Regions from separate parts of the Paenibacillus jiangxiensis genome, predicted to be linked through region 2. Evidence: riboswitches for the same ligand, from Rfam matches in the RefSeq annotation. Region 2 holds a riboswitch; each other region holds the start of a gene.
What was found. A riboswitch is a leader RNA that binds a small molecule or an ion and turns the genes downstream of it on or off. The one in region 2 is predicted to bind glycine.
Positions count from the first base shown of each region.

Region 1 (10,186 bases), on a different contig from region 2:
GGCGGCAGACCGCATGAACGAACGGGTATCTTACCTGTATCAACCATACAACCCGGCCATTTTGCGCCTGATCAAAATGGTTATTGACGCAGCTCATGCGAATGGACGTTGGGCTGGCATGTGCGGTGAGATGGCAGGGGACGCTACAGCTATTCCTCTGCTGCTCGGACTGGGACTGGATGAGTTCAGTATGAGCGCAACCTCCATCCTGCCTGCCCGCAGCCAGATCTCCAAGCTGTCCCGCGCGGACATGGAGAAGCTGGCCGCACAAGCATTGGACATGCAGACAGCCGAAGAGGTTGTTGCATTGGTTCAGAGCATTGAAGGGTAAAATCTTTTCCGTTTTTCATAAGGTTTATCTTTTTCCAAAACATACTCATGCTGAGTTTACAGCAGCCGGTATTCCTAAGGGGATACCGGCTTTTTTTAGGGGCGTGCCCGGGATTCGGCGTACCCGGATTCTTCTTACGATCGCTGGGGCGTGCTCGGATTCTTCTTACGATCGCTGGGGCGTGCTCGGATTCTTCTTACGATCGCTGTTATCCCCGGATTTCCTGATTGAAATGGACAGTGGAAGAAATCCGGGGATAAAGGCGAACGCTTCGCTTCTCCAGAAGAATTCCGGGCACTTGGCAGGGTAGTGTCCCTTGAATGCTTCACCTGTTCAAGGTAAGTTTTTTTGTGGGTGGTTTCGGGGATGAAAAAAATAAAACATTACTAGTACTCCCTTATAGAAACAAGGTAACAGAAGGGCTAATCAAGAACAAAAGGATATTTTCTTGGTAATGTAATTTCCTCTAGTACACACCCAAAAAATATGTTGATTTTATCATAGAGAAGGTAATATATTGGGTAATGTACCAAATACATAAGGAGTTTTTGCTAATGCCGCGTTTTTTGGAGGTCAGCGGAAAATGAAAACAACGAAATTATTATCTATGTTCAGCTTAATCATAACGATAATGCTAATGACTTCGCGTATGGCTTATGCATCATTAGATTATCCGGAAATTTATATAAATAATGAAAAACTAGATGTGTTGGCTGGAATCGGAACAGCAGGAGTAACCTATGTACCTTTTAGACCTATCTTTGAAAAATTTAATATGAATGTATCTTGGGACTCAGCTACAAAGACAGTTACCGCAACGAACGGTACTACCACCATTGTTTTAACCCATAATTCTTATTATGCGCTTGTAAACGGAAAGGAAGAGAAATTAGTAGCTCCTCCATTCCTCGATCCTACTGACGGGTTTTTCAATGTCAACTTGCGTTTTATAGCCGAGACATTAGGGGCTAAAGTGACATGGGTGAAAAAGGGAAATGATGCAGCCATATATATTGATGCTCCTAACATTAGTGAGTAGAAAAAGCAATTTGAGTTATGAGCATATCAGTAACTTAAACGACCACCTGCTCAAAGCAGGTGGTCGTTTAAGTTGAGGTTTAGGCAATTGATAATAGGAAATGTTATGTTCAAGTAAAGTGTCTAACAGCAAGTTGTCTCAAAGATTAATTAACTTTTTTTGATCCGCGACGCCTTCAGGTGTATACAAAACGAGGGTAACATCGTCGTATTCGGCTGCATAAAACGGGTTGGAAAAAACATTAATTTCACCTGCAGAGGGATGCTGTATTTTAAAATGGTTATCATCCCGAAAGCACTGGACGTCATGGAGTTCCCAAATCGTTTTGAAATCTTCGTTCACTTCCAAAAGCTGCGTAATAATTTCACGGATGTAGGGATCCTCCATCCGGCGAGCATAAGTGTAGCGAAAAGCTCCGAGCAGCTTTCGAGCCGAGTCTTCCCAGTCCGCATAACGGCCTCGTACGACAGGGTCATTGAACATTAACCATATCAGATTTCCCGAACAGTTTTTCATCTTGTTAGGCTGCAATCCGAATAGTTCAATGGCTGCCTGATTCCAAACTAACAGATTCCACTGACCGTCAATGGTGTAGGCTGGCAGATGCATATATTGATCAACGATGCGTTGAAGCTCAGGATTAGATTTTTGCAGATATGACACATCTAAAACCGATTCTAGAGGAATCTTGCGATCCGCCAGGACGTAGAGATGGATTCTTTCATCACGACTTAACTTTAAAGTACGGGCCAAGCTTTCGATGACACTATCTGATATACGCACATCTCTCCCTTGTTCAAGGGACGTGTACCAAGGCACTGAGATTCCGGACAAAACCGCCACTTCCTCCCGGCGAAGGCCCTTAGTTCTTCTATGAGAATTAGAATTGCTGCTCAGTCCAACTTCTTCTGGTCTGGTCCTGTTGCGACGGTTTTTCAAAAATTCAGCAAGCTCCTTACGCCGTAATTCATCATTCATGAGTCGCATCCCTTTCCAATTATCTATGCTTAATAGATTGTATATGAAGCATATAACGAACGCATTTGTTTTAGCGAATTTTCGTGAGTTAAGTTAAGGTAATAGTTTTTATAGTAGTATAAACACCGTACTAGTTGACCCTTAGTTCGCGCGGTATGATGTTACTGCAATCGAATATCAATCCAATAAATAAGGGGAATAGAAGCATGAATCTACATGGGCATGGAAATCGGATAAACGATTTCGATAAAATTGTTTTTGAACGCAGGTCGATTAAGAAATACGATACTTCTGTTAAGATTAGCCGTGATGAAATGACGGATATATTAACCAAGGCGACCAAGGCTCCCTCGTCCTATAATTTGCAGTCATGGCGTTTCCTAATCCTTGAAAGCGAAGAGGCTAAATCCAAATTGCTGCCTTTGGCCATATTCAATGGGCAACAATACAATGAACAACAGATAGTAACTTCATCTGCTGTAATTGCAATTTTTGGCGATCTGGAGCATGTTGCGAGTGCGCCGGAAGTTTTCAATGCAGAGGTAGAACAGGGGTCAATGACTGAATCTGTGAAAGAATATATCCTTGAGGCTATTGACATTCATTATAGCAATACCCCGGATCATTTTCGTAAAGACGTGGCCTTAACCGATGGCGGACTGGTGGCTATGCAGTTAATGCTGGTTGCACGTTCTTACGGTTATGACACGTGTGCCATGGGTGGGTATGATAAGGAGAACATTGCTGAAACATTTGGATTGGACAAGGAACGTTACGTTTCGGTTATGCTGGTATCCATCGGCAAGGCAGATTCTGATGGCCGCCCTTCAACACGAAAGCCGATTGCCGATGTTGCAGAGTGGAAATAAGTGTTAATTTGATAGGCTGCAGCTAGTCCCGGAGCGTTTTATAACAAAATAGGAGTGTCCTAGGTCAATAGACCTTTAGGACACTCCTTTGCATTGAGAAACGGAGAGTGAACTAACTGCAGGCGCAGTTCAAAACAGGCTTGCGTGCGGCGGTCGTTTCGTCCAGGCGTGTGACCGTTGTGGTGTAAGGGGCGTTCAGCACCAGCTCGGGATTCTCCTCCGCCTCCTTGGCAATGCGGATCATCGTATCGATAAAGCCGTCCAGCGTTTCCTTGCTTTCCGTTTCGGTCGGCTCGATCATGATGCATTCCTCCACATTCAGCGGGAAGTATACGGTTGGCGGATGGTAGCCGAAATCGAGCAGCCGTTTGGCGACGTCCAGGGTGCGAACGCCGTATTTTTTCAGGCCACGGCCTGACATGACAAATTCATGCTTGCAGACACCCGGATACGGAATCTCGTAGTAAGGCGCAAGCCGGTGCATCATATAATTGGCATTCAGCACAGCGTCTTCCGATACGGCACGCAGGCCTTCTGGCCCGTAGGTGCGGATATACGCATAGGCACGGACGAGAATGCCAAAGTTGCCGTAGTATGCTTTGACGCGGCCGATGGAATCGGCCTGCTCTGTATCCCAGCTGTATGTCTCATCCTCGTTTTTGACGACAAGGGGCTTTGGCAGAAACGGAACGAGCAGCTTTTTGACACCGACCGGACCGGCTCCCGGGCCGCCTCCGCCGTGCGGTGTGCTCATCGTTTTGTGCAAATTCAAATGCACGACATCAAAGCCCATGTCTCCCGGACGTGTAATGCCCATGATGGCATTGGAGTTGGCTCCGTCGTAATAAAGCAACCCGCCGGCTTCGTGCACAATCTCCGCGATCTCCGTGATCTGCTCTTCGAACAGCCCCAGGGTGTTGGGGTTGGTCAGCATGAGAGCAGCAGTGTCGCTGCCAACGGCGGCGCGCAGGGCATCCAGGTCCACAAGACCCTTGCTGGTCGAAGGGATCGTGACACTCTCAAAGCCCGCAACCGTAGCGCTCGCCGGATTGGTTCCGTGCGAGGAATCAGGCACAATTACTTTGGTGCGGTGTTCGCCGCGGCTTTCATGATAAGCGCGGATCATCATCAGGCCGGTCCACTCTCCGTGGGCTCCGGCAGCAGGCTGCAGTGTGACGGCATCCATGCCCGTAAGGCCTGCCAAATCGTTTTGCAGTGTGTACAGCAGCTCAAGTGCGCCCTGAATGCTTTCTTCCGGCTGATAAGGATGGATTTTCGCAAAGCCGGAATAACGCGCAACGTCTTCGTTAACTTTCGGATTGTATTTCATTGTACAGGAGCCAAGCGGATAAAAGCCGTTATCCACGCCGAAGTTGCGGCGGGACAGCTCCGTGTAATGACGGATGACGTCAACCTCGTAGACTTCCGGCAGTACGGCAGGCTCGCTGCGCAGCAGCTCGGATGGAATAAGTTCGTCAGCAGGACGGCGGGGCACATCGCATTCGGGCAGAGAAAATGCGATACGGCCGGGACGGCTTAGTTCAAAAATCAGCGGCATATCATGTTCGGATTGAGTCATAACAATTCCTCCAGCACCGATGCGAATTGGTCAATCTCTTCTTTGGTTCTTTGCTCCGTTACGGCAATCAGCATATGATTTTTGTATTCTTCGTAGTCTCTTTCGAGATCATAACCGCCGATAAAACCGGCGTCCAGCAGACGTGATTGCAGGGAAGGCATATCTGTATTCTCCGGCAGGACGAGCACGAACTCATTAAAGGTCGGGGAAGTGAACGCAGCGTTCACTTCCGGCAGGGATGTGAGACGTTCAAGGGCGTACCGGCTTTTATGCAGATTCAGTTCGGCTACCTCTTTCATGCCGCTTCTGCCCATGACGGACATATACACGGACGCAGAGAGGGCAAGCAGCGCCTGATTGGAGCAGATGTTTGATGTCGCTTTTTCGCGGCGGATATGCTGCTCGCGTGCCTGCAGGGTAAGAACAAATCCCCGCTTGCCGTTGCGGTCCTTCGTTTGGCCGACGATTCTTCCCGGAATGCGGCGCATATGCTCCTGTGATACGGCAAAGTAACCGCAGGTCGGCCCACCGAGCGAAGAAGAGATGCCGAGCGGCTGCGCGTCGCCTACCACGATATCAGCTCCCAGCTTGCCTGGCGCTTCTAGCAGCCCGAGTGAGAGCGGATTGGAGCTGACCACTAGCAGCCCTTTTTGGGCATGAATCAGGTCGGCCATTGGACGGAGATTCTCAATGGAGCCGAAGAAGTTAGGATTTTGCACCAACACGGCGGCGGTATCCTCCGTTACCGCTGCTGCGAGCGCCTCGGGATCGGTGACGCCATTTTTGCAACCTACCTCAACAATCTCCAGGTTGAGGCCGTGCGCGTAAGTGTTCAGCACCTGCCGGGCTTCAGGATGAACGGCGCGGGATACGACAAGGCGCTTGCGCCGTGTGGCGGCTGCCGCCAGATTGCCGGCTTCGGCCAGCGCGGTGGCTCCGTCATACATACTGGCATTGGCTACCGCCATGCCGGTAAGCTCGCATATATAGGATTGGAATTCAAAAATAGCCTGCAGCTCTCCCTGGCTTACTTCCGGCTGATAAGGGGTGTATGCCGTATAAAATTCCGAGCGGGAAATGACATGATTAATCACGGACGGAATATGGTGATCATAGATGCCTGCGCCCAGAAAGCTGGCGTGGGTCTCGCTGCTGGCATTGCTGCCGGCTAGCGCCGACATATGGCGGGTCAGGGCCCGTTCATCCAGTCTTGAAGAAACGGGCAGCTCGCCCCGGAAACGAATTTTTTCGGGAATATCCTTGAACAGGTCCTCAATGCTGTCGGCGCCGACTGTATGAAGCATCTCGGCGCGATCTTGCTTGGTCATCGGTAAGTATCTGTGCTGATTCATTGGCTGCGCTCCTCTCAATATCCGTTATGTTCCGGTTATCTCTATTTCGTTCGTTTGTAGAACGGTGCCTTAATAACCTCTGCTTTGAGGCGTTTGCCCCGGATTTCTACCTCAACCTGCGTGCCAAGCTGGGCAAAATGGCTGTCAATCAGCGCAAGCCCCAGATTCCGCTTCAGGGTAGGGGACTGCGTTCCTGTCGTCACTTCGCCAATCTGCTCCGACTCCGCGAATACCGGATAATGTGAACGCGGAATGCCGCGGTCCAGCATTTCCAGGCCAACGAGCTTGCGTGGAGTCCCTTGCTCCTTCTGTGCAAGCAGTGCTTCATGACCGATAAACGGCCCTTTATCCAGCTTGACGAAAAAGCCCAGGCCCGCCTCCAGCGGGGAAATGGTCGCAGACAGCTCCTGGCCGTACAGCGGCAGTTTCGCTTCGAAGCGCAGCGTGTCCCGTGCACCCAGACCGGCGGGCACCAGCCCGTGGGTTTCCCCTGCTTTCATCAGCCCCTGCCAAATCAGCGGGGCATCCTCGGTACGGCAGTAGATCTCGAAGCCGTCTTCTCCTGTGTATCCAGTGCGGGATATGAGTGCTGACGCCCCGAACAAATTGGCATGCTCAACAAAACGGAAGGAGCCGAGTGAAGTGACATCGCTGTCTACGGTGCCGGTAAGGATGTCTACTGCTGCAGGACCCTGAAGGGCAAGCAGCGCAGTTTGATCTGATACATTTTCCATTTGCACATCGGCCGGTTTATGCTGCTGCAGCCATTCCCAATCCTTCTCGATATTCGAGGCATTCACGACGAGCATGTAGGAATCGCGGCCGCGTTTGTAGACAAGCAGGTCGTCCACGACACCTCCATCCGGGTAACACATCAGCGTGTACTGGGCCTGGCCGTCTTCCAGCCTGGATACGTCGTTAGTGGTTACATGCTGCAGAAAGCTTACCGCTTCAGCGCCTGTTACGTTGAACTCTCCCATATGGGAGACATCGAACAGTCCGGCCCGTTCTCGTACGGCTTCGTGCTCCTTTTGGATGCCGCTAAACTGGACAGGCAGCTCCCAGCCGCCAAAATCAATGCAGCGCACGCCGGGATACCCGGCATACAGCGGGTACAGTGGTGTTCTTTTCAATGCGGTCAACACAATTCACCTCGCAAAAGAGTTGGCACAGCTTATGGAAAAGCAAAGAAGGACAGGCCAAAGAAGGGGGACATGGCTTTCCAGCCATTCCATTCTTCAGCTCTGTCCTTGATACCTGAGAGTTGCCCTGCTTGGTTACAGGTTTCCCCTTGGGTGACCCGCTGCTGCGGATTCTCTCCAGAGTTGCGTCCGGTAAAGGTCCTTTTGCCTGAGAGATTCACCGCTTGCCGGCTTACTCCTTCGGCGTTACCTGCTGATTCCGCGGATACAAGGCAAGCACGGGGCTGGCTTCACACTTCACACTGCCAATCCGCCCGGTCCTGTTCAGACGCGCCTTGGCGCATCATTTTCCCGGAATATCGGTAATCTCTCCCTATACGTTCATCCGCTATTCAATCTATAACCATTAATACGCGATCACCGGACATATGTCAATAAATTTGTCATATTTTAAGACGGATAACAAAATGTAAGCCATTACCCTTCCTTTAGTGCTTTAATCCGGAAAAAAAGAAGTGGTTTTTTGTAAGCAATATTGACATTTAAATCTTGCTTGGCTTAATCTTACGTTGAAAAAGAGAAAGCGAAAGAACAGCTTAGGGGAACATCAAAGTGTTTTATGGCCGAAAATTCCAGTGGAAATGGAGCGGTATACATGAGCGAAGTTAAAGAAAACTATTTGTACAGTGAAGAGCATGAATGGGTGAAAATTACGGAAGAAGGAACCTTGCTGGTCGGCATCTCCGATTTTGCGCAGCATCAGCTTGGCGACATTGTGTTTGTCGAGCTGCCCGAGGAAGGCGGAACTCTGGAAGCTGGCGCAAGCGTGGGTACAATCGAATCTGTCAAAACGGTGTCCGATCTGTATGCTCCAGTAAGCGGTACGGTGATTAAAGTGAACGGGTCGCTGCAGGATTCGCCTGAGCTGGTCAACAGTTCGCCGTACGAGGATGGCTGGATGCTTGAAATCCAGGTGGATGGCGACATTAATGATGCAGTAAGCAAACTGCTGAGTGCAGAAGCGTATAGCCGGCTTGTGGAAGAGGCTTAATGAAGCATTCACTCTAAAATAGGATATTTGTCCTATTTGCTACGTTTTTTTCGAAAAAACGACATAAAGTGTATGCAAGCGTATATTCGTTTTTGCAAGCATATTGATAAGCATGGCAGCCTGATATCTCATGTGAGATACAGCGGCCATGCTTTTTGCCGTTTGGTCAACAACTTTGGAACCAAGACATAATGTTCAGGGAAATTGCGGTTAATACCGGCGAAGTTCGTTTATATTAAGGTATGACTATATGAATCGTATTTAGAGCATACTATTCTTCCCCCGAGAATCTTAAATTTAAATTTTGTCATCAACGTTCATGACGAAACTGCATTTTCATTTTATTGATGGAGATACCGTTTTCAATTAGGATGAAGGTAAGCAAAAGGATATGAGGCCTTTTACCTAAGGATTTGACAAAATCAGAAAAAGCGACAAATTCCTTTATTTCGTATCGAATTTTGACGAATCCTTAACCTGAAGGTTTCAATACATTGAGGAGGTTTTCAATATGAGTTCAGTGGACGCTAAGTCCGGAAGCGGCGGAGGCCTGCGCGTTGGAGTGCAGAAATTCGGACGCTTCCTGAGCGGCATGGTTATGCCGAACATGGGCGCATTTATCGCCTGGGGCTTGATTACGGCCCTCTTTATTCCAACAGGATGGATTCCAAACGAAAATTTTGCCACGCTTGTTGATCCGATGATCAAATACCTGCTGCCGCTGCTGATCGGTTACACAGGTGGTACAATGGTACACGGACAGCGCGGTGGTGTGGTCGGCGCGATCATGACGATCGGTGTCATTGTCGGCGCGGACATTCCAATGTTCCTTGGCGCCATGGCCGCAGGTCCGTTCGCGGCATGGGTAATCAAGCAGTTTGACAAAGCGGTTGAAGGCAAAATCAAATCCGGCTTCGAGATGCTGGTTAACAACTTCTCCGCAGGTATTATCGGTGCCATTCTGGCACTGCTTGCACATACGATTATCGGTCCGGTAATCGAAGTGATCAGTAAAGTGCTGTCGTCCGGAGTTCAGTTCTTGATGGACGCAGGATTGCTCCCACTTGTCAACATCATCATTGAACCTGGTAAAGTATTGTTCCTGAACAACGCCATTAACCATGGTATCCTGACACCAATTGCAACAGAGCAAGCTTCGCAAATGGGCAAATCGATTCTGTTCATGCTGGAGTCCAATCCGGGACCAGGTCTTGGCATTTTGCTTGCATACTGCTTCCTGGGCCGCGGTTCGGCTAAAGCTTCCGCTCCGGGCGCAGCGATCATTCACTTCTTTGGCGGTATTCATGAGATTTACTTCCCGTACATTCTGATGAGACCGATTCTGATCCTGGCTGCAATGGCCGGTGGTGTTGCAGGTACGTTTACATTCATGCTCACAGGCGCAGGTCTGGTAGCTGCTCCTTCGCCAGGCAGTATCTTTGCTTACTTTATTATGACGCCAAAAGGCGGTTATCTTCCGATGCTGGCCGGTGTCGTAGTAGCGGCGGTTGTCTCCTTCGTCGTTGCCGCGATTCTGCTGAAGACAGGCAAACAGACAGATGAGAGCCTGGAAGATGCATCCGAACGTATGAAAGATATGAAAAACCAAGGCAAAACGGGTAATGCAGCCGTAGCAGCCGATAACCGTGAAGCGGATCGTGCAGCAGCATTGGCTTCCAACAATGTCGTTAAGACCGATGTCAATAAAATCGTATTCTCTTGTGACGCAGGTATGGGATCGAGCGCCATGGGCGCATCCATTCTCCGCAAGAAAATGAAGCAGGCCGGCGTGGATGTGGTCGTAACGAACACCGCAATCAGCGAAATTCCGCAGGATGCCGACAT
Region 1 covers NZ_JBJURI010000013.1:64,745-74,930, reverse strand. Annotated here, with positions in the region: gene ptsP (phosphoenolpyruvate--protein phosphotransferase) at 1-331, shown strand, start outside; gene ACI1P2_RS14145 (hypothetical protein) at 321-641, shown strand; gene ACI1P2_RS14140 (copper amine oxidase N-terminal domain-containing protein) at 915-1,370, shown strand; gene ACI1P2_RS14135 (helix-turn-helix transcriptional regulator) at 1,509-2,348, opposite strand; gene ACI1P2_RS14130 (nitroreductase family protein) at 2,555-3,217, shown strand; gene gcvPB (aminomethyl-transferring glycine dehydrogenase subunit GcvPB) at 3,330-4,796, opposite strand; gene gcvPA (aminomethyl-transferring glycine dehydrogenase subunit GcvPA) at 4,793-6,148, opposite strand; gene gcvT (glycine cleavage system aminomethyltransferase GcvT) at 6,190-7,290, opposite strand; glycine riboswitch at 7,383-7,476, opposite strand; glycine riboswitch at 7,490-7,568, opposite strand; gene gcvH (glycine cleavage system protein GcvH) at 7,946-8,341, shown strand; gene ACI1P2_RS14105 (PTS mannitol transporter subunit IICB) at 8,853-10,186, shown strand, end outside.
Region 1: it holds a riboswitch for glycine, as region 2 does, so the genes downstream of both, gcvT (glycine cleavage system aminomethyltransferase GcvT) here and sdaAB (L-serine ammonia-lyase, iron-sulfur-dependent subunit beta) in region 2, are expected to answer to the same signal.

Region 2 (10,186 bases):
GCTGTTCATTCTGTTCCTCTTCTGCATGTCAGGCATTGTGCTGGCGGTAAGTCTGCTGTTCTATAACCGGACCACCGTTCAGTTCCACGATAAAATCAGCGATCTGGCCCGCAAGAACGTGTCCCAAACCGCCGGGTTATTCGATCTGCTGCTGAACAGCTATAACAGTCTTACGAAATCCATTACCAACAACCTTGACCTTGTGCGGCTGCTCGGTACGGAAACGGCTAATCAGCCAGAGGCGGTTGCTTATATTAATGAACGGACAATTACAAATATTCTGGGCGCTATTTATTATTCGCGGGAAGATTTGATTGGCATTCATGTATTAAAGGACAACGGCAAGGTATATAACTACGGCAACTACATGAATGTTATAGATCCAGAATACATGCATTCGGAATGGTATCAGGAAATCAAGAAATCCGCAGGCAAAATTGCCTGGCTTGGCGTCTATCCCCATTCGGTTATTGACCAGATGGAGAAGAGGCCTGTTTTTGCATTTGGACGTCAGCTCTACGATCTGGATGAACACAAGCCAATTGGTATCGTGCTGATTGAAGCAGAGCCCAAGTCCATACTGGCTGCTCTTCATAATCTTCGCGTCGGTCCAAATAGCGAGGTTTACCTGGTGGGCCAGGGGGGAAGGATTGTCTCGGCAACCTCCACCAGCCCGCCTCCTTCCCTTGAAAGGCTGCAGGCGAACGGCGGCGATGACGTCATCGTTGAAAGGGGCGACCAGCAGGTTGTCATAGCTTCCAGGCTTCCTTTTGCCGATTGGTCCGTGATCAGTGTAACTCCAAACCGGGACTTGAATGTTGAACTGGCGCAAACCCAGCGCTTTCTGCTGATTGTCGCCCCTGTGCTGATCATTCTGTCCGCCCTCATTGCCTTGGTGGTGTCCAGAAGCATATCGCAGCCTCTAAAGCGGCTGATTCGGGAAATGAAGCTGGTCGAGACAGGCAATTTCCGGCGGAGGCTGGAAGTCACCTCTTATCAGGAGGTGAATCAGTTGGTGGATTCCTTTAACCATATGGTCGGGCGGATCGAGGAGTTGATCGAGCTGGTCAAGATATCTTCGGTCAGTGAGAAAAATGCCGAGCTGCATGCCCTGCAAACGCAGGTAAATCCTCATTTTTTATACAATACGCTTGATATGATCTACTGGCTGCTGGATGAGAAGGGACAGGATCAGCTCGGTGAGGTGGTGCTGTCCTTATCCCATCTGTTCCGTTACAGCAGCCATTGGGAAGAGGGGGCGGAGGTGAGTCTGCGCGAGGAGGTCGAGCAGATGGGGCACTATCTGACGATTATCCAGGCCCGTCTGGAAGGCAGGGTTACCGTCCTCATGGATATCAGCCAGCGGTGGATGGATATACGCATTCCCAAAATGACGCTTCAGCCTTTGATTGAAAATGCGGTCAAGCATGGACTGGAGCCGCTGGAGCCGAATATGCGCGGTGAGCTGCATGTCCGTGCCGAGGAAGCGGGGCACACGCTGCGGCTGACGATTGCTGACAACGGCGTCGGCATTACCTCGGAGCGTCTGATCGAGGTCCGGTATGCGCTGGCTAATCCGGGGAAACAGAGCATCAGCGGCAGAACCGGCCATATCGGCTTACAGAATCTGCAAATGCGTCTGCATCATATGTTCGGCAAGGAATTTGGACTTGGAATCACAGGGAAACCTGGGAAAGGAACCAAAATTACCGTAACCATTCCGCTTCCAAAGGAGAGGAAAAGCGATGAATATATTGATAGCTGATGACGAGCATGCCATCCGCCAGGGCATTGGGCGTACCCTTCATCAGGCCTGGCCGGACAGCCGTATTTATGCGGCCGCTTCCACGGAGGAAGCGGCGGGAATTCTGACAGAGCATCCCGTGGATATTGTGCTGACTGATATCCTGATGCCGGGTATGGACGGTCTTGAGTTTATGCGGATCTCCAAGCGCAAGCACCCGCACCTGCAGTGGGTGGTCATCTCTGCGCACTCCGAATTTCAATACGCCCAGAAGGCGGTTCGTCTTGGGGCAAAGGATTACCTGCTGAAGCCGATTGGCAAAAAAAAGCTGCTGGAATGTGTGGAGACGCTGGCAGGAGAAGTACAGGCCGAGTCGGAAAGAGTGAAGGAAGGCAAGCTGCTGAAGTCCAGTCTGGGATATCTGAGAGAAGCCGTATTTCAGCGCTATGCGCTCGGCTTGGATACAGGCAAGCTGGATATTCGCCCTTTCGTGGAGAACTATCCGCAATTCAACCTTTTCATGGTTGGCATGGAGGCAGTGGAGCGAAAAAATCATCTGGAGCATTTTATTATTGAAAATGTCCTCTCCGAAATTTTGGAAACAACCGGCAATGGTTTTGTCATCAGCCTGGACCGGTACAGCCTGCTCGGCATCGCCCGCCTTCAGAATGAATCGGAGGCCAACAGGCTGATCGGCCTGCTGAAGGAACATTTGCGAAGATGTCTGAAGCTGCCCTTCCAGGCGGTGGTTTCCGGGCCACACTATGATTTTGCGGGTATTCCCGATGCGGTTGCGTCGCTGCGCAGTTCATTGGAGGGCAGCCTGGTATCCGGCAGAGATGAATCTCTGAAGGAGGGGATTCATACGGTGGATGTGGCGCTACAGTACATTCGTGCACATTTTACAGAGGATCTGTCTCTTGAGAAGGTGGCTTCCGTCGTCTTTCTGAATCCCGTATATTTCAGCCAGCTGTTCAAGCAGAAGACCGGTCAGGGCTACAAGGATTATGTCATCAGCCTGCGCATGGAGCAGGCCAAAAAGCTGCTGCTTGATCCCCAGTTGAAGCTGGCCGACATTGCCGACCGGATCGGGTACCATGATGTCAGACATTTTACACAGGTGTTCCGCCGCAAGTGCGGTATGACTCCGACAGAATACAGATTGGGTATGAAAGCGGGGGGTTGACCATGGATCAAGCGGTTATGAAGTTCGTTTATCCCATGATTGGTGTCAAAATAGGACTAAAGTAGGTTAATTTTTTCCCAGCATCTACCGATATATGAACTTATGAGGTTTAAAGAATAAACATATATCGGAGGTAAATCATTTGAGGAACCGTTTGACCAAACCGCTTGCGATCATGCTGTCCTTCCTGCTGCTGCTCGTCGGTGCCGCACCGGCGTGGGCTGCAAGTGCTGCTGTTTCGAAAATTGTTCTTTCAGCGAACAGCGGCCAGCTGATGGTTGGCGAAACGTTAAAGCTGACCGCTACTGCTATATATAGCGACGCCAAGACATCGGATGTAACGATCAATGCCGATTGGACAAGTGACGACACTTCCATTGCTTCCGTATATAACGGTACAGTTACCGCGAAGTCGGTGGGAACGGCAACGATCGTTGCTATTTTCAAGGACGGGGACGGCAAAACATTTTCCCAATCGGCTTCAATCACAGTCACCAAGAAAGTGAAAGCATTGACTGCAGATGTTATGAGCCTGAATATCCGCAAAGGAACTTCTGAACAAATTACACTTACAGCCACTTACAGTGATAATACGACAGACAATACCGTGGCCAATGAGGCGGAGTGGGCATCCAGCAATTCCGCTGTTGCAACGGTCGTGAATGGAGCAGTAACGGGTGTTGGAGCCGGGACAGCTACCATTACTGGCGTATACGGCAAGCAGACAGTGTCCGTTGAAGTCACTGTGGATGTGGTGAAGCGCATTACACCAAGCACCACGGACGTCTCCCTTCTGCTTAGCGATGCTCCGGAGAAGGTCACGTTGACGGCAACTTTTCCTGACGGAACGACCGAGGACGTAACGGCGAATGCCGAGTGGTCCTCCAGTGATGAAACGGTGGCCGATGTGCTGAAAGGCAGCATTACCCCTTATAAGCAGGGAACCGCAGTCATTAAGGCAGAGTACGGAACGAAGACGGTGACCATCAACGTAACGGTCGAAAAAACAAGCAAGCTGACTGTCGACAATGAGGACCTTTATCTCGAAATTGGCGGGGAAAAGCAGCTTAAATTGACGGCTTCTTATCCTGAGGCCGCTGCCAAGGATGTTACGGCTGACGCTCAGTGGACATCGAGCGATGAGAGCATTGCCAGCGTGTATAAAGGAAAAGTCACCGGCAATAAAGCAGGAGCAGCAACGATCACTGCCAAATACGGGGACAGAACGGTAACGATCAAGGTAAGCGTGGAGGTTGCCCGTTATCTTGACTTTAACCAAAGCCAGGTAAATCTTGATTCGGTTGGCGGGAAACAGCAGCTGGAGCTGACTGCGACGTTTGCGGACGGTACCCGTAAAAATGTGACAGCAAGCGCTTCTTATACGTCCAGCAACCCGTCTGTAGCAGATGTGAAGGAAGGCTATGTGATTGGTTACAGTGCAGGTACCACAACGATTACTGCAAGCTACGGCACACAGACGGCAACCCTTCCTGTAAAGGTGGGCCAGGTCAACAAGCTGAGCGTGGATAAATCAGAAGTCTATCTTGATGTCAAAGGCACTCATCAGCCTGTGTTGAAGGATGAAAATGGAACTGATGTTACGAGCCAGGCAACGTGGGCATCAAGCAACGAGGATATTGCCTATGTGTCCGATGGAGGACTGATCACGGCTTATAACTCCGGGACCGCTACGGTTACAGCGACATATGGCGGTAAATCGGCCACCATTACCGTAAATGTAGAGACGGCATCCCATTTGGACATCGGCAGCTCGAAAATTTCCATGTCCCCGAATGGCGAACCCGTTCAATTGACAGCCAAAGTAACCTATACGGACGGATCGACGGAGGTTGTAACGGATAGCGCGACCTGGACATCGGATAAGGACAGTATTGTATATGTAAACAAGGGTAAGCTGACGGCTTACAACAAAGGGACTGCGGTTATTACCGCAACCTACAATGGCAAAACAGCAACAGTTACCGTTACAGTTGGCGAGCCTACGAAGCTGGAAGTGAAATCCAAATCACTCGTTCTCGATATTGATGATACGTATCAGCAGCAGCTGACGGTAACCTACAAAGATGGAACAACGGAAGATGTAACGAATGAAGCGGAATGGACCACAAGCAGCGCCAAAGCTGCGACGGTGGATTCTTCAGGCCTGATCACAGGTATTTCCGAGGGCGAAGCCACTATAACTGCAACCTATGGGAGTCTGAAAGCGACCGTTAAAGTGGAAGTTGGCCTTGCTGCTGAGCTTGAGGCTGATAAGTTTCTGATTGTCATGTCGGCCGGAGATGAACCACAACTGATTACACTCACAGCAACGAATTCGAAGGGCGATACAAGAAATGTAACGAAAGACGCGGAATGGTCTTCAAGCAGTACGGCGATTGCTTCCATCAAAAACGGCTATGTCACTGCTTATAAAAAAGGCAAAGCGAATATTACTGCAAAATATGGCGGCCAAAAGGTAACCATTACGGTTCAGGTAGACACGGCCACCAAAATTACAGCATCTGAAGTTGCCCTTTCGCTAAAAACCGGTGAAACAGGTAATCTTAAAATTACAGCAACGCTAAGCGACGGTTCGAAAGTCGACGTCACTAATAAAGCAGAATGGACAACAGGCAGCTACAAGGTGGCAACCGTGAAAGGCGGTACCGTAACGGCAACCGGATATGGAAAGACCAATATTACGGCAAAATACGGCGGTAAAACGGTCAGAGTGCCGGTTACGGTAGATGCACTGAAATACCTTGAAACCAGCGAGGTGTTGTTGAACCTTACTGTCGGCCAGCAGGTACAACTGACCGGAACGGCTACGTATATGGACGGTTCGGAGGGGGATGTAACGAAAAAAGGGGTGTGGGCCTCCTCCAGAATTCTTGTGGCTACGGCCAAAGACGGAGTGATAAAAGGCATCAGCAAAGGGAAAACCAACGTCACTCTGAAGTTTGCAGGCAAGACAGCCAAGGTTGTTGTCAATGTAACAGAAAAATAATTGGGTTATTAGCAGAAAGGCCGCTCCCGCTTAAACGGGAACGGCCTTCTTCTGTTATGTGCATGATGGCTTTGTACGCTGCTGAAGCAAGAACGGAACTAACTCTTATCCCTTGCCTCTGCCTTGCGACTGCCGGCCAGCGCTTCTGTCATCCGTCGGCCTGTCGGGGTTTGGGCAAGGCCGCCTTTGGCGGTCTCCCGGTGCTTGACGGGCATGGCGCTGCCAACTTCAAGCATGACGTCAATGACTTCATCCGATGGAATGGCACTGCGCACACCTGCCAGTGCCATATCGGCCGCAGCCAGAGCTGTTACCGCCCCGAGCCCGTTGCGCACGATACAGGGGATCTCGACGAGACCGGCAACGGGATCGCAGATCAGGCCCAGCGTGTTTTTCAGGGCCAGGCCGACAGCATGAACCGCCTGCTCGGGAGTGCCGCCGCGCAGCTCGACCATAGCGCCTGCAGCCATGCCGATGGCGGAGCCAATCTCAGCCTGGCAGCCTCCTTCGGCGCCGGAGATAAATGAGTTATTGGCGATCACATAACCGATGGCTCCCGCCGTGAAGAGGCCGCGAACCATATGCTCATCCGTCCATCCGAATCTCTCCTGCGCACTGATGAACACCCCTGGAATGACACCGCAGGAGCCGGCTGTAGGCGTAGCCACAATCCGGCCCATTGAGGCATTTACTTCGGAGACGGAAAGGGCGTAGGCCATGGCGAGCGCAGAGCCTTCTCCTGAGCAGGTTTCTCCCGACCGGAGATACTCCGCCACCCGTTTGCCGTCTCCGCCCGTTAAACCGCTGCGTGATACGGTATCCTCCGTCAGGCCGCGGCGTACGGCTTCCTTCATCACCTCGTAATAGTCGGCCATCTGACTGATCACGTCCTGGGCAGGCGTGTCCGTCTCCCGGGATTGTTCTTCAATCATTAGTGCGCTGATTGTTTTGGACTCCTGTTTGCAGATTTTGCTGATTTCGTGAAGATGACTGAAACGCATAGGTTTTTGCTCCTTTTAATATCTTCTATGGCTGCCGCCTGTTTTTGCTGCGGATATCGATATTTCTCACTTCATACATATGGGTTAGTGATTGCAGCTCGGTGATGACCTGTTCAGGGACAGCGCTGTCCGTCTCAATCGCTGTTAAAGCCTCACCGTCCCGCCCTTTGCGGTCAACATGCATATAAGCGATATTCACCCCTGCTGCCCCGAGTGAGGAGGTTACAGCCCCAAGCATGCCCGGCTTGTCGGAATGAAGCAGGATCAGAGCCGGGAATTCACCCGTCAAATTGACGCGGAACTCATTGAGTTGCTGCACATTTATATTTCCTCCGCCAATGGATGAACCGAGCAGCGTGCGCTTTTCACCGCCGCGCTGCAGTTCGAACCGGACCGTATTGGGGTGAGGAGCGGGGAGGCCGCTCGTAACAAACTCAAAGGTCATCCCGGCCTGCTTCGCACACTGCTCAGCATCGGGGATGCGGGCATCATCTGTGTCATAATCAAGCAGGCCGCCCAGCAGGGCCAGATCCGTCCCATGTCCTTTGTAAGTATCCGCGAAAGAGCCGTACAGTGTCATTTTGGCATGTTCAGGCACTCCACCAAGCCAGTGCCGGGCCATGCGGCCAAGGCGCACGGCACCGGCTGTATGCGAGCTTGACGGACCCGTCATGGCCGGGCCGATGATGGAGAATACATCCTTGAAGCGCACTTATCCATTCCTCCTTAATATGGTGCAGTATTCATTCACTTACTACGTTAATATGTAAGCGCAAAAAAAGGACAGAACAAGGAAATAGTCCCTTGTCTCTGTCCTTTGTACCTGAGAGTTTCTGACAGGCCTTGACCCGTCTTACCCCTTTGGTGGCTAAAAAAACGCACTCTCCAGAGCTGCGTCAGCTGGCGGTACATGTACCTGAGAGATTAACTGCCGGCCGGGTGCCGTGCAGCTTGCTCCTTCGGTGCCCTGTATCCTAAAAATCGATCAGGTCTCTCCCGTCAGCCTCATCCGCGGTGGTATTCAATTCAATGATTCAAATTAAGAGTAAAGGATAGCCGTAAACGTGTCAATGCTCATTGACCCATGACTAGCTCATGACTGTTCAGTGGGTCCGTACTTCCAGCTTCCTGGCAATTAGCGACATGCTGTAGTTCACGGCAAAATATAGGAAAGCCGCAAACAGTAGGGCAGGAACAACGAACGACTGGTTCTGAGCGCCGGCAATCTGCGCGCTGTGCGTCAGCTCAGGCAGCGAGATAATGACCGCCAGCGACGTATCTTTCATCAATGAAATATACTGGCTGACCAATGGCGGTATCATGCGCCGCAGGCCCTGCGGAAGAATGATATGCCACAGCGTCTGAACGTAATTCAGACCTGAAGACCGTGCGGCCTCAATCTGCCCTTTGTCAACAGACTTCAAGCCGCTGCGCACAACCTCGGCAATCATGGCCCCTTCGAAAATGGACAAACCGATGATGGCGGACCATTTCAAATCGACATCAAATCCGAGCGGCTTCAGGACGAGGAACAGGAAATAAATGATGAGCAGAAGCGGCAGGTTGCGGATCAGGTCAATAATGGTGGCAGCCGCCTGCGAAATAACAGGAATTCGGGTATAACGTAAAATTCCGAATATGATGCCCGCGATTGTGCTGATAACAATGGACCAGATGCCGACTTCCAACGTAAGGAGGAAACCCTGCAGTATAAATTTGACGTTAGGCCCAGTAAATAATCCTGTAAAATCCATAACAGGCTTCCCTCCTTAAGATGTTTTGGCCAGCCGCTTTTCCAGGTACAGCATGAAAAAGCTGAGCGGAAGGGTAACGACCAGATATAATAAAGCGGTGAACGCATAAACGCTGACAGGCAAGAATGTCTCCGAGTTGATCCGGTCGGACATCAGCATCAAATCCGCGCCGGCAACGACGGCAAGAATGGATGAGTTCTTGAACAAGTTAATGAACTGATTGCCGATGGCCGGCAGCGCAATCTTGATGGCCTGCGGCAGAATGATATGGATCATCGTTTGATTATACGTCAAACCGGACGAACGCCCTGCTTCCATCTGGCCTTTGGGCACCGTCTGAATGCCCGCCCGTATGGCTTCCGCTATATAAGCGGCGGTATAAATGGACAATCCAATAGTGCCTGAAGCAAAACCATCAAGGTTGATGCCGAGAGGACCAAGACCCAAATAGAAAATATAGACCGTAATCAACAGCGGGATATTCCGGAAGATTTCCACATAAACGGTACCAAGCCAATTCAGCGGCTTGAAGGGTGCTATCCGGAAAATGGCAATCAAGGCCCCAAGCAGAAAGCTTGACACAAGAGCAATCAAGCTGACCTTGATGGTGTTCAGGAAGCCTTCCATGTACAGGTCCCAATAATTGAACAGGACATTAACGTCAAAAGTTAGCATGTGCGGATCACACCTCCGTTAACCGATGGCAAGAAAGAAGGAGCACGCTGCTGCGGCTCCTTCCGCCATTCTCTTATTCAGGTTTAACGCCAAGCCATTGCTCATAAAGTTTGTCATATTCGCCGCTTGATTTCAGGTCAGCCAGCGTATCGTTTACTGCCTGCAGCAAATCAGTGGAGCCCTTCTTGACTGCGATGCCGTATGGTTCGTCAGTGAAGTTGCCGCCGACCAGCTGGAAGTTCGGGTCCTGCTGCTGCATACCAAGCAGAATTGCGTTGTCTGTAGTCAGAGCGTCGCCTTTATTGGCTTTGAGCGCGTTGAATGCGTCCTGATAGTTTTCAAACTCAAGTACTTCGGCATCCGGAGCCTTTTCCCTGATATTTTTTACGGAGGTGGAGCCTTTAACGGCCAGGACGGTTGTGCCTTTAGTTAAAGAATCTAAGCCGGTAATCGGGCTGCCTTTCGGAACGAGCAGAGACTGGCCTGCTTCAAAATATACGTCGCTGAAGTCTACCTGCTGTTTGCGTTCTTCCGTAATCGTCATGGTAGCGATGATCATGTCGATGTCACCGTTTTGCAGAAGCGGAATACGGGTCTTCGAAGTAACTTCCTTCAGTTCAATCTTGGATTCATCACCGAAAATATGTTTTGCGACTTGTTTTGCGACATCCACGTCGAAGCCTTCGATGTCACCGGTGCTGGTGTTTTTCAGACCGAACAGCTTCGTGTCGCTCTTAACACCGACAACGAGCTTGCCGCGCGCCTTGATGGCCTCCAGAGCGCTTTCCGCTTTCCCGCCGGACTCACCGGAAGTGCCGG
Region 2 covers NZ_JBJURI010000047.1:16,886-27,071, reverse strand. Annotated here, with positions in the region: gene ACI1P2_RS29365 (cache domain-containing sensor histidine kinase) at 1-1,765, shown strand, start outside; gene ACI1P2_RS29360 (response regulator) at 1,746-2,930, shown strand; gene ACI1P2_RS29355 (Ig-like domain-containing protein) at 3,073-5,937, shown strand; gene sdaAA (L-serine ammonia-lyase, iron-sulfur-dependent, subunit alpha) at 6,036-6,938, opposite strand; gene sdaAB (L-serine ammonia-lyase, iron-sulfur-dependent subunit beta) at 6,964-7,650, opposite strand; glycine riboswitch at 7,833-7,947, opposite strand; gene ACI1P2_RS29340 (amino acid ABC transporter permease) at 8,042-8,692, opposite strand; gene ACI1P2_RS29335 (amino acid ABC transporter permease) at 8,708-9,367, opposite strand; gene ACI1P2_RS29330 (transporter substrate-binding domain-containing protein) at 9,441-10,186, opposite strand, start outside.

Region 3 (10,186 bases), on a different contig from region 2:
ATGTCCAATGCTCCTTTCTTTCGCAAATTTGTGAAAGGGGCAGGCTTTTTTGCAAATAAAAAAGGACCTAAAACGACAAATAAAACATTTGTCATTTTAGATCCTGCCTGCATTACCAGTCACATGTCTAATGGGTTTATTCATTTGATTGAATTATATATCATGCTTTTGAAAGCGTCAACATCCATGATCATAGAAAATCATACCACCGTCTGCTTCTTATTGGGATGCTATTGCGCTTACTGCATTTTGTTGTCAATCCGCTGCATGAACTCCTCAGCGGCACTGTAGCCGTGCTGCTTGAGGTACCAGTTGTTGGCGGCTGCCTCGATTAGACCAGCCACGTCACGTCCCGGTTGAAGCTGGACTTCGATATGGGGAATTTTGATGCCAAGATATTCTGTGAACTGAGGTTCTAATTCCAGCTCATTGTTCAGAGAATTCTCTTGCCATGAAGCCAATTCAATGTCGAGCACAATTCGCGTCTCGTCCTGAAAGGCCCTGCGCCCATATTGGCGTACGACATTAATCAGGCCGATGCTGCGCAGCGAGAGAAATTCGCGGGTGGTTTCATTATGGGTCCCAAGTAAAGTCGTTGGGCCCAGCTTCTTAAGCACCACAATATCGTCCGCAACGAGCCGATGGCCCCTTCTGATGAGCGTGTGGGCGGTTTCGCTTTTACCAATCCCGGATTTGCCGCGGAGCAGGATGCCTATGCCCGATACATTCACACATACCCCGTGGATCGATATCTCCGGCGCAAGTGCCTTAACCAGATAACTGTCCAGCTTGGCGATAAACTCCGTCGTCGTCTCCTTCGTCCGCAGCAGCGGAATCCCCTCCTGATCGCAGAACAAGGTAAGATACGGAATCTCCTGCTGCCCTGATGTCACAATAAAGCATGGCGGATGATATTTGACAATGTTTCCGATATGCAGCTTGCGTTCTTCTATGGTTAGTGTCAATAAATAGTTAACTTCCTTACGGCCAAGCACCTGCACCCGCTCCATGGGGAAAAAATCAAAATACCCCACAAACTCCAGTCCGGGTCTATGGGCCCGAGGACGGGTAATCACACGATCCATGCGGCTGGCTCCCGCAAGTACTTCCAAATGGAACTTTTCTATAAGACTTTGCACAGTGATCGTCTTCATGTAGTTCTCCTCCTGCAGCCAAGGCGTTCCGATATTCGCCAGGGATTCAATAACGCGATTGTCGGATATATTCAACAAACGGCAGGTTTGTTCCTGCAAAAGTGCGCTGCGTATGCCAGGAAACGGCGAAAGCCAGGATATGTACAATGCCGGGTTTGGAGCATCTCTTACAAATATTTCATTGACATCCCGGAAAAAAGATTGATATATTGACTTTGATAATCATTATCAACTATAAAAAGTGTTAAAAATACAGTTCATCATAAGAAAGGGTTATATCAATGATTGGAAAACGAAATATCCCATTAAGAACATTTATTTTTTTGGCTGTGCTTACCGTACTAATGGTTGGTTGTTCAGCTCAGCAATCAAGTTCAACAACTACACCAACTTCGGCAGATACTCCTGGAACAGAAGCAGCCGCTTCCCAGGATGCAAATTCTGAATATCCAATTGGGATCAAGCATGCATTCGGAGAAACTGAAATCCCAAGCAAGCCTGAACGAGTCGTTACCATTCAATGGGGAAATCACGATGTTGCTCTCGCTCTCGGCGTTGTCCCTGTAGGCTTCTCGGCAGCGAATTACGGCGTTCAGGATGACAGCGGACTTTTGCCTTGGACAGCTGCAAAGCTCAAGGAACTCGGCGTGAACAATCCCAACATTTTTCAGGATACAGACGGCCTTGATTTTGAGGCGATTTCAGATGCAGACCCGGATATCATTCTTGCAGCATACTCCGGCATAACACAGGAAGATTATGATATTCTGAGTCAAATCGCTCCAGTCGTAGCCTATCCCACCACTCCTTGGTTAACCACCTGGCGTGAGCAAGTCATGTTGAATACAACTGGCATGGGCATGAAAGCGGAAGGCGAGCAACTCATTAAGGACACTGAGAACTTAACTAAGGAAAAAGCGGGCAAATATCCTCAGATCCAAGGCAAAAAGGTGGTCTGGGTCAACTTCTCGGCTAAAGATATGTCTAAACTACATATCTATACACCTGCAGACCCTCGCGGCTCTTTTCTGCTTGAGTTAGGCATGGTTTATCCCGAAAGTGTTACGCAACAGATCAGCGATCCTACCAGCTTCTCCATGAGTTTAAGTGCCGAGAATGCTGATATTCTGAACGATGCCGATATCATCATCGGGTATGGCGGAGAGGACTTATATCAAGCTGTTAAAGCAGATCCCCTGCTCGGCAAAATTCCGGCGATTCAGAGAGGTTCTGTTGTGTTTATTGGTGACGGTACGCCTTTGGCGGCAGCCGGAAACCCGAATCCGCTTTCGATCGCTTATACCATTGATGATTACCTGAAATTAATTGCAGGAGCCGTCGACAAAATCAATGAATAGTTCATCGATTTCAAAGAACAAGCATCCAAGCACACATATCCCGAGGAATTTTACGATGGTTTTGGTGATTTGTTTTGTCTTGCTCGCCGCATGCGTGATTGCCTCTCTGGTCTTAGGTTCTCGGCTGGTGAGCTTTCATGAACTGATTAACGGTTTATTTCATCAAGACATCGACTCCTATGAAGCAAACGTCGTTCGCAAGCGGATTTCCCGGACCGTTTTCAGTTTATTTTGCGGCGCGTCACTCGGAGTATCCGGATCGCTGATGCAAGCGGTCACCCGCAACCCGATTGCAGACCCGAGTATACTGGGTGTGAACACAGGCGCATCATTGTTTGTGGTCTGCGGAATTGCGTTCTTGGGCATAAGCACGGCAAATCAATATATATGGCTGGCTTTAGCCGGGGCTGCGATTACTGCAGTTTTCGTATACGGAATCGGCTCTATGGGGCGTGGTGGTGCTACGCCCCTTAAGCTTGTTTTGGCAGGAGCCGCCACAAGCGCCGCTCTTTCTTCTCTGGTCACTGCCATCATGATTCCACGCTCCTATGTTATGGATCAATTCAGATTTTGGCAGGTAGGAAGCGTCGGCTCAGCAAGCTGGAGCGCTATAGCTACTTTCGTTCCGTTTCTGATCATCGGCATACTGATCGCCATTATGACTGCTCCCGCACTGAATGCGCTGGCATTGGGAGACGAAGTTGCGACCGGGCAGGGTGTTCGAACAGGGGCACTGAGGCTTGTTGCGGCTCTTGCAGGTGTTCTTTTGTGCGGCGCGGCGACTGCTCTGGCCGGCCCTGTTGGATTTGTCGGACTTTTATCCACTCATGTCATACGCCTTATTCTTGGTCCCGACTTGCGTTTTGTTATACCAATGTCAGCTATTTCAGGAGCTATCATTTTGACGATATCGGATGTATGCGGAAGGCTCGTCGGCAGCCCTGGAGAGCTTGAAGTCGGCGTAGTTACAGCGTTCATAGGAGCTCCAATCCTCATCATATTAGCTATGAAATCGAAAGTGCGCTCATTATGAAAAATCAATCTATTGAATTTATTATAGCCGGCAGACGTCAAAGACGCCGTCGGTGGATACTTGTTACCGTCTTCCTTGCGGCTCTTGCATGTATTCTTTGCTGTGCCATGCTTTTACTGGGGAGCACCGTTTATCCGGTTAAGGATGTCATCCGGGTCCTTTCAGGGGAGCACCTCAAAGGTGTGTCTTTTGCGGTGAATACCATTCGTCTGCCAAGAATGCTGGCAGGTCTGTTCGCCGGATTTGCTTTCGGCCTTGCCGGATACACCTTCCAGACCATGCTGCGCAATCCCCTTGCAAACCCGAATGTCATTGGTATTACCTCCGGCTCAAGCGCGGCGGCTGTTTTATGTATAACCATATTTCATACTAGCGGAGCTGTCATTTCCGTTGCTTCAGTCATTGCAGGTCTTGCTACAGTAATACTCATTTATATATTGTCCAGAGGAAAATCATTTTCGGTCGGGCGGTTAATTCTGATCGGAATCGGCATACAGGCCATGCTTGATGCCATGATATCCTATCTTCTGCTGATTGGTGCACAACAGGATATTCCCGCAGCACTCAGGTGGCTCACCGGCAGCCTTAATGGCTCTCAAATGGACGAACTCCCGCCTCTTGTGATAACGGTTATGATCTTTGCGCCTATCGTTATCGTGCTGGGAAAACATCTAAGTATATTGGAGCTTGGAGAACAATCGGCTACTTCTCTCGGTGTGGACACGGACAAGACAAGAATAGCGCTTATTTTGAGTTCCGTCTGCATGATTGCTATTGCTACCGCTACCACGGGCCCAATAGCCTTTGTCTCCTTCCTTTCGGGACCGATTGCAAAAAGATTAGCCGGTGCTGGCTTCTCAAACGCAATTCCGGCGGGTCTTGTTGGTGTCAACTTGGTTCTGGCGGCAGATCTAATCGGACAATTTGCTTTTGAGTACAGATTCCCTGTAGGCATTATAACCGGATTACTCGGAGCACCGTATCTGATCTTCCTGCTCATCCGAATGAATCGAAAGGGAGAACTATAATGAAACCGACACATCTTTTTCAAGCCGAACAAATCGTAGCAGGTTATGAGAATAGAACGGTTATACAAGGAGTAGACCTTGTTATCCCCAGTAATAAAATAAGCGTTATTATTGGAGCAAACGGCTGCGGAAAGTCTACCCTTCTGAAAACACTGGCAAGGCTGATAAAGCCTGCATCCGGCAATGTCTCTCTTGGCGGAAAGCCGATTGGCAAAATTCCACCAAAACAATTGGCTAGAATCTTGGGACTGCTGCCGCAGTCCCCCATTGTTCCGGAAGGAATTTCTGTTGCGGATTTGGTGGGACGAGGAAGATTTCCGCACCAATCCGTACTCAGCGGATGGACAAAAAAGGATGTTGAGGCCGTTGCGGAAGCGATGAGAATTATGGATATAACCGAGCTTGCCAACCATCATATTGACGAGCTGTCGGGCGGCCAAAGACAGCGCGTCTGGATTGCCATGGCTCTGGCGCAAGAAACAGATATTTTATTGCTCGATGAACCGACAACCTATTTGGACATCACCTATCAAGTGGAAATTCTTGACCTGCTCACAGACCTTAACCGAAAACACGGAACTACCATTGTCATGGTTCTTCATGATATCAACTTGTCCGCGCGATACGCAGACCATATTTTTGCGCTTCAAAAAGGAAAGCTTGTGGCAGAGGGCGAGCCATCAAAGGTGATAACAAGCACATTGGTCAAGGACATTTTCGGGCTCGATTGCACGGTGATCAAAGACCCCGTTTCTGGTTCTCCGTTGGTGATACCAAGAGGACGATACCATGTGAATGAATAAAAGGCACCCGAATCGGATGCCTTTTACACATCAGGTCACGTTAACACATGGCGTAGCGGATGTCAGCCATCTATGGATTGCTGATTTTTTTACTTTGTTGTTCTTCCCCTTCTTCTGCTTGCATACACAGCAAATAATAGAATAAACCAGAGCGGTGTCAATAATAACGCCGGACGAGTCTCATCAGCGAAGAGCATTACCATAAGAATGAATGCAAACAACGTCAGGACAGCATAATTAATGAACGGCGTAAACGGTGCTTTGAATTTGGATTGTTCATGTAATTGCGGCTGTGTCTTCTTGTACCTTATATGGCAAATAAGAACGACACCCCAAACCCAAATAAAACAAATGGCGCTAATGGTTGTCACAATGCCAAAAGCTTGTTCCGGAATCAGCTTGCTTAAAAGAGCCCCCACGGAAACAACCAGTGTGGATATGAATAACGCGTTGCTTGGTACATGATTTTTATTCAGTTTGGCTAAATTGGACGGACCCTGATTATTCCTGCCCAAATTATATAAGATCCGGCTTGTTGAAAACATTCCGCTGTTACAACCGGAAGCGGCTGACGTCAATACGACGAAGTTAATAATTCCTGCGGCAATGGGAATCCCCACCAAACTAAATGTTTTAACAAAAGGACTTTCTGCCGCATTCAGCTCCGTCCATGGGTTAATGCATAACAAGGCAAGCAATGCGCCAATGTAGAAAAACAGAATTCTTAAAGGAATTTTATTAATGGCTGATGGGATATTTTTTTCCGGATTGGATGTTTCCGCCGCCGATACACCCACCACTTCCACACCGACATAAGCAAACACAACCATTTGAAAGGAAAGCAGGAAGCCTGAAATCCCGTTTGGAAAAATACCGCCATGCCCCCAAATATTTTTTAAAGCAACCTCTCCCGTATCCGTTTTGAATCCCAGCACCAGCAATATAATGCCAATGGCAATCAGTGCGAGAATCGTCACGACCTTGATTAAAGCAAACCAGAATTCCAATTCTCCAAAACTTTTAACCGTTAATAAATTCAGTCCCAATAAAATGATCAAGCAAATGATCACAGGTATCCATTGGGGAATATCAAACCAATACTGCACGTATATCCCAACGGCAATGATGTCGGCCATAGCGATCATGATCCAACAAAACCAATACGTCCATCCGGTTACAAATGCTGTTCGCGGCCCAAGATAATCTTCGGTAATGTCTGTAAAAGACTGATACCCCGCTTTGGATAACAGAAGTTCTCCCAGCGCTCTCATCACAAAAAAAACGGCGATTCCCACGATGAAATAAGCAAAGATAATGGATGGCCCTGCCAGCTGTATTGCTTTACCCGATCCTAAAAATAACCCGGTACCAATGGTCCCGCCGATTGCAATGAGCTGAACGTGCCGATTTTTCAAATTTCTCTTCAATTCTTGTTGCGCCAAAACCGGACCCTCCTTAATGTCAAACGGAATTTTGCCAAATAAAAAAAGAGATTGGATCGCTCCAATCTCATGGTCATAAGAATAATAAATAAGCTTTGTTATACTGAAAATCAGCATAACAAATGGATTACTTAGTACTCTTCTGTCCTTTTGCCTGAGATGGTGAACCCTTCGGCGCCACGGAATTCCCGCGGTCTCTCCAGAAGCTGCTCCTGCTATAGTACGATCCATAGCAATCATAGCCTGCTTATTATAAAATTTTTAAGTGTCAACTTCTTGCGAAATGTTTTTTCAATATTAATCCCAGTTAAATAAAATGTCAACAGTGGTAAATTCTATTTTTGATATTCAGCAAATCTAATCCGATTGCGTCCATTCGCCTTGGCTTGATAAAGCGCCTTATCTGCCTCAGAAAGGAGTCCTATTAAGTCCCCTTCCGGACTGGCCGGTAAATGTTCATGTTCAAAATTTTCAACAGATAATCCCCCCATGCTGAGGGTAATGGAAACAGGTTCGTTTTCTTGCCCCACCAAAATGCGAGTGGACTCTACCAATAATCTCACTTGTTCCGCCAGCTCTTCAGCTAACCGGCGGTCTGTATCCGGCAAATAGATGATGAATTCCTCCCCGCCGTAACGGATTAGAATATCCGTACTGCGAAGAGATTGTTTAACGGTCTGGGCAGTACGATAAAGGACTTCATCCCCTATGACATGTCCAAAGCGGTCATTAATGGCTTTAAAGAAATCCACATCAAACAGGATTAGTGAAAATGGAGTCCTATCTTGAATATTGGCTTTAATCTGTTGAGTTAACTGTTCGGTTAAATAGTGGCGATTGTAGCAATTTGTCAAGCTGTCCGTAAGCGCCATTTCCCTGAGTTTTTGATTGGCTATGGATAATTCGTTGCGAATGCTATCAAGAGAATGATTGCGTTCCCGCAGGATTTCATTCTGCCGATTTAGTTCTTTTACAAGATAGCGCTCTTGCGAGACATCCTGAAACATAAGAATACGACCAATTTGCATACGGTAAGAGTCAACGATTGGAGAAGCTTGCAATATAAAATGACTCACGATATCTCGCCCAATGATAATTTCAATTTGAGATAACGTATTATTTTTATACTTGTAATGATCGAGGAACCTCCGGCTGCTGCCAGCTACTCGAACAGATCCCAGAAATTTCTCCATATCAAAATAGTCCCCCACATTTACATCCACAAATAACCGTAAGGCTTTGTTGACTTCAATAATGGATTCGTTCTCGTCTACTACCATAATTCCATACGGAATTGTATTGATCACATCATCATGAGCGATGGTGACAATATCCAAAACATTGTATCTTTTAATGACAAATACAAAAAATAAAGCAGAGATAAAAATGCCCGCCGAGGTCAACCCCGGAACGATCGGGAGCCACTCCCTTAAGACCACATTAAGAAGCAGGTCCGTTAATGCAAAAGTGGCCAGCACGAAGATTCCCCAGAGCGTTATTTTGACTTGTTTTTTGATGGTTAATATCGTTCTGCAAGAATGGAATGCCCCAAATAAAAAAGAGAGCGAAGCAAAAAAATAGCATAATAAAATGACGATCACAACCCAAAACCATGGACCGTATTCTCTATGTATGTACCCGCCACCCAGCGGTTTTACGAACAGGTTAAACGGGTTCATGGCTACGCCGACTGCTGCAACAACAGCGGGGATCGACAGCAAGAGTAATCTCTTTCTTCCTAATCTATTTGCATTTCCGGTAAGAAAGGCTGTTAGAAGAAGCCAACCACTCCCCAACATCGAAAGCGCAACAAAAGACAGGGTCACATATAACAGCTGTAAATGCCCATCACGCGTAATACCTGTAGCAAATTGACACAGCGGCCAAAGCATCATCAGGAAATGGAACAAAAGGTAAACTTTACGCAAATCAGTAATTGTAACAGTTGCAAACACATATACGAATAATGCAAATAACAGGAGGAACAAAGAGAGATCGTACCATACGGATAAGCTCACAAATCTTCTCCTTTTTAATCCGACAACTTCGATAATTCACATCGATTCTATTATAGTATATTCCTTATAAATAAATATTAAAATAAATATCATAAGATCACTAAAAAAAACCACAACAGGCTATACGAATCGCTCTTTGCTATCCACAGCAAAAGACCCTTTTGCATGCTGCAGAAGGGTCACAGTTACTTTATTAATGGATCATTGACATGATCTATTCTAATCTCTGCTGACCAGACTTATACCTGGGTATTACGGCTAAATTGATTCACAGCACTGAACAGAGCTTTTACAGATGAGGTCATAATATCAACATCAATGCCGCAGCCCCAGTACACGCTGCCGTCCGGAGCCGTGATACCGATATAAGAGACAGCCTGTGATTTAGAGCCGGTTTCCAGAGCGTGTTCTTTGTAGATCAAATCGGTATAATTCAGTCCAAGATCGGTTTGCAGAGCATTGCTGATCGCATCGAGTCTTCCGTTCCCGGTGCCTGTAATTTCCTTGACTTCATTGCCGGTCCGAATCGTGACGATGGTTTGAAAATCTTCATTGTCTGTAGAGCGGTATTTGATAAACTCCACAGGTGTTTGTATGTTCACATATTCCTTCACGAAAATATCGTATATTTCCTCAGGCATCAGTTCCTTTTGCTGCTGATCCGATACGTTTTTAACGAAGTATCCGAAATTTTCACGCATTTTCGCCGGGAGATCGAGTCCGTACTTCAGCTGCAGCACATATCCGATTCCGCCTTTGCCGGACTGGCTGTTAATGCGGATAATATCACCTTCATACTCCCTGCCGATATCCTTGGGATCAATCAGCAGATAAGGGACCGACCAATGCTGAGGTTCCTTTTCCTCGCGCCATTTCATTCCTTTAGCAATGGCATCCTGATGGGAACCAGAGAACGCGGTGAATACCAGCTCGCCTCCATAAGGGTGTCTTTCGCTCACTCTCATTTTGGTCAGCCGTTCATAAACGGAAGCGATCACAGGGATGTTCTCGAAATTCAGCTTCGGGTCCACCCCGTGGGAATACATGTTGAGAGCCAGCGTCACAATATCTACGTTCCCTGTTCTTTCCCCGTTTCCAAAAAGAGTGCCTTCAACGCGCTGGGCTCCCGCCAGCATCCCCAGCTCCGCATCCGCCACACCTGTTCCCCTGTCGTTATGCGGATGGAGCGACAAAATCACATGCTCCCGGAAATTCAGGTGCTCGCTCATGTACTCGATCTGGCTGGCATAGACGTGAGGCATCGACATGGATACCGTTGCAGGAAGGTTGATGATGACCGGGTTCTCCGCCGTCGGCTGCCACACGTCAAGCACGCTGTTGCAGATATCC
Region 3 covers NZ_JBJURI010000026.1:34,466-44,651, forward strand. Annotated here, with positions in the region: gene ACI1P2_RS22545 (beta-glucoside-specific PTS transporter subunit IIABC) at 1-2, opposite strand, end outside; gene hprK (HPr(Ser) kinase/phosphatase) at 240-1,154, opposite strand; gene ACI1P2_RS22555 (iron-siderophore ABC transporter substrate-binding protein) at 1,436-2,512, shown strand; gene ACI1P2_RS22560 (FecCD family ABC transporter permease) at 2,505-3,545, shown strand; gene ACI1P2_RS22565 (FecCD family ABC transporter permease) at 3,542-4,573, shown strand; gene ACI1P2_RS22570 (ABC transporter ATP-binding protein) at 4,573-5,376, shown strand; gene ACI1P2_RS22575 (amino acid permease) at 5,466-6,818, opposite strand; glycine riboswitch at 6,951-7,031, opposite strand; gene ACI1P2_RS22580 (histidine kinase N-terminal 7TM domain-containing diguanylate cyclase) at 7,154-8,836, opposite strand; gene leuA (2-isopropylmalate synthase) at 9,076-10,186, opposite strand, start outside.
Region 3: it holds a riboswitch for glycine, as region 2 does, so the genes downstream of both, ACI1P2_RS22575 (amino acid permease) here and sdaAB (L-serine ammonia-lyase, iron-sulfur-dependent subunit beta) in region 2, are expected to answer to the same signal.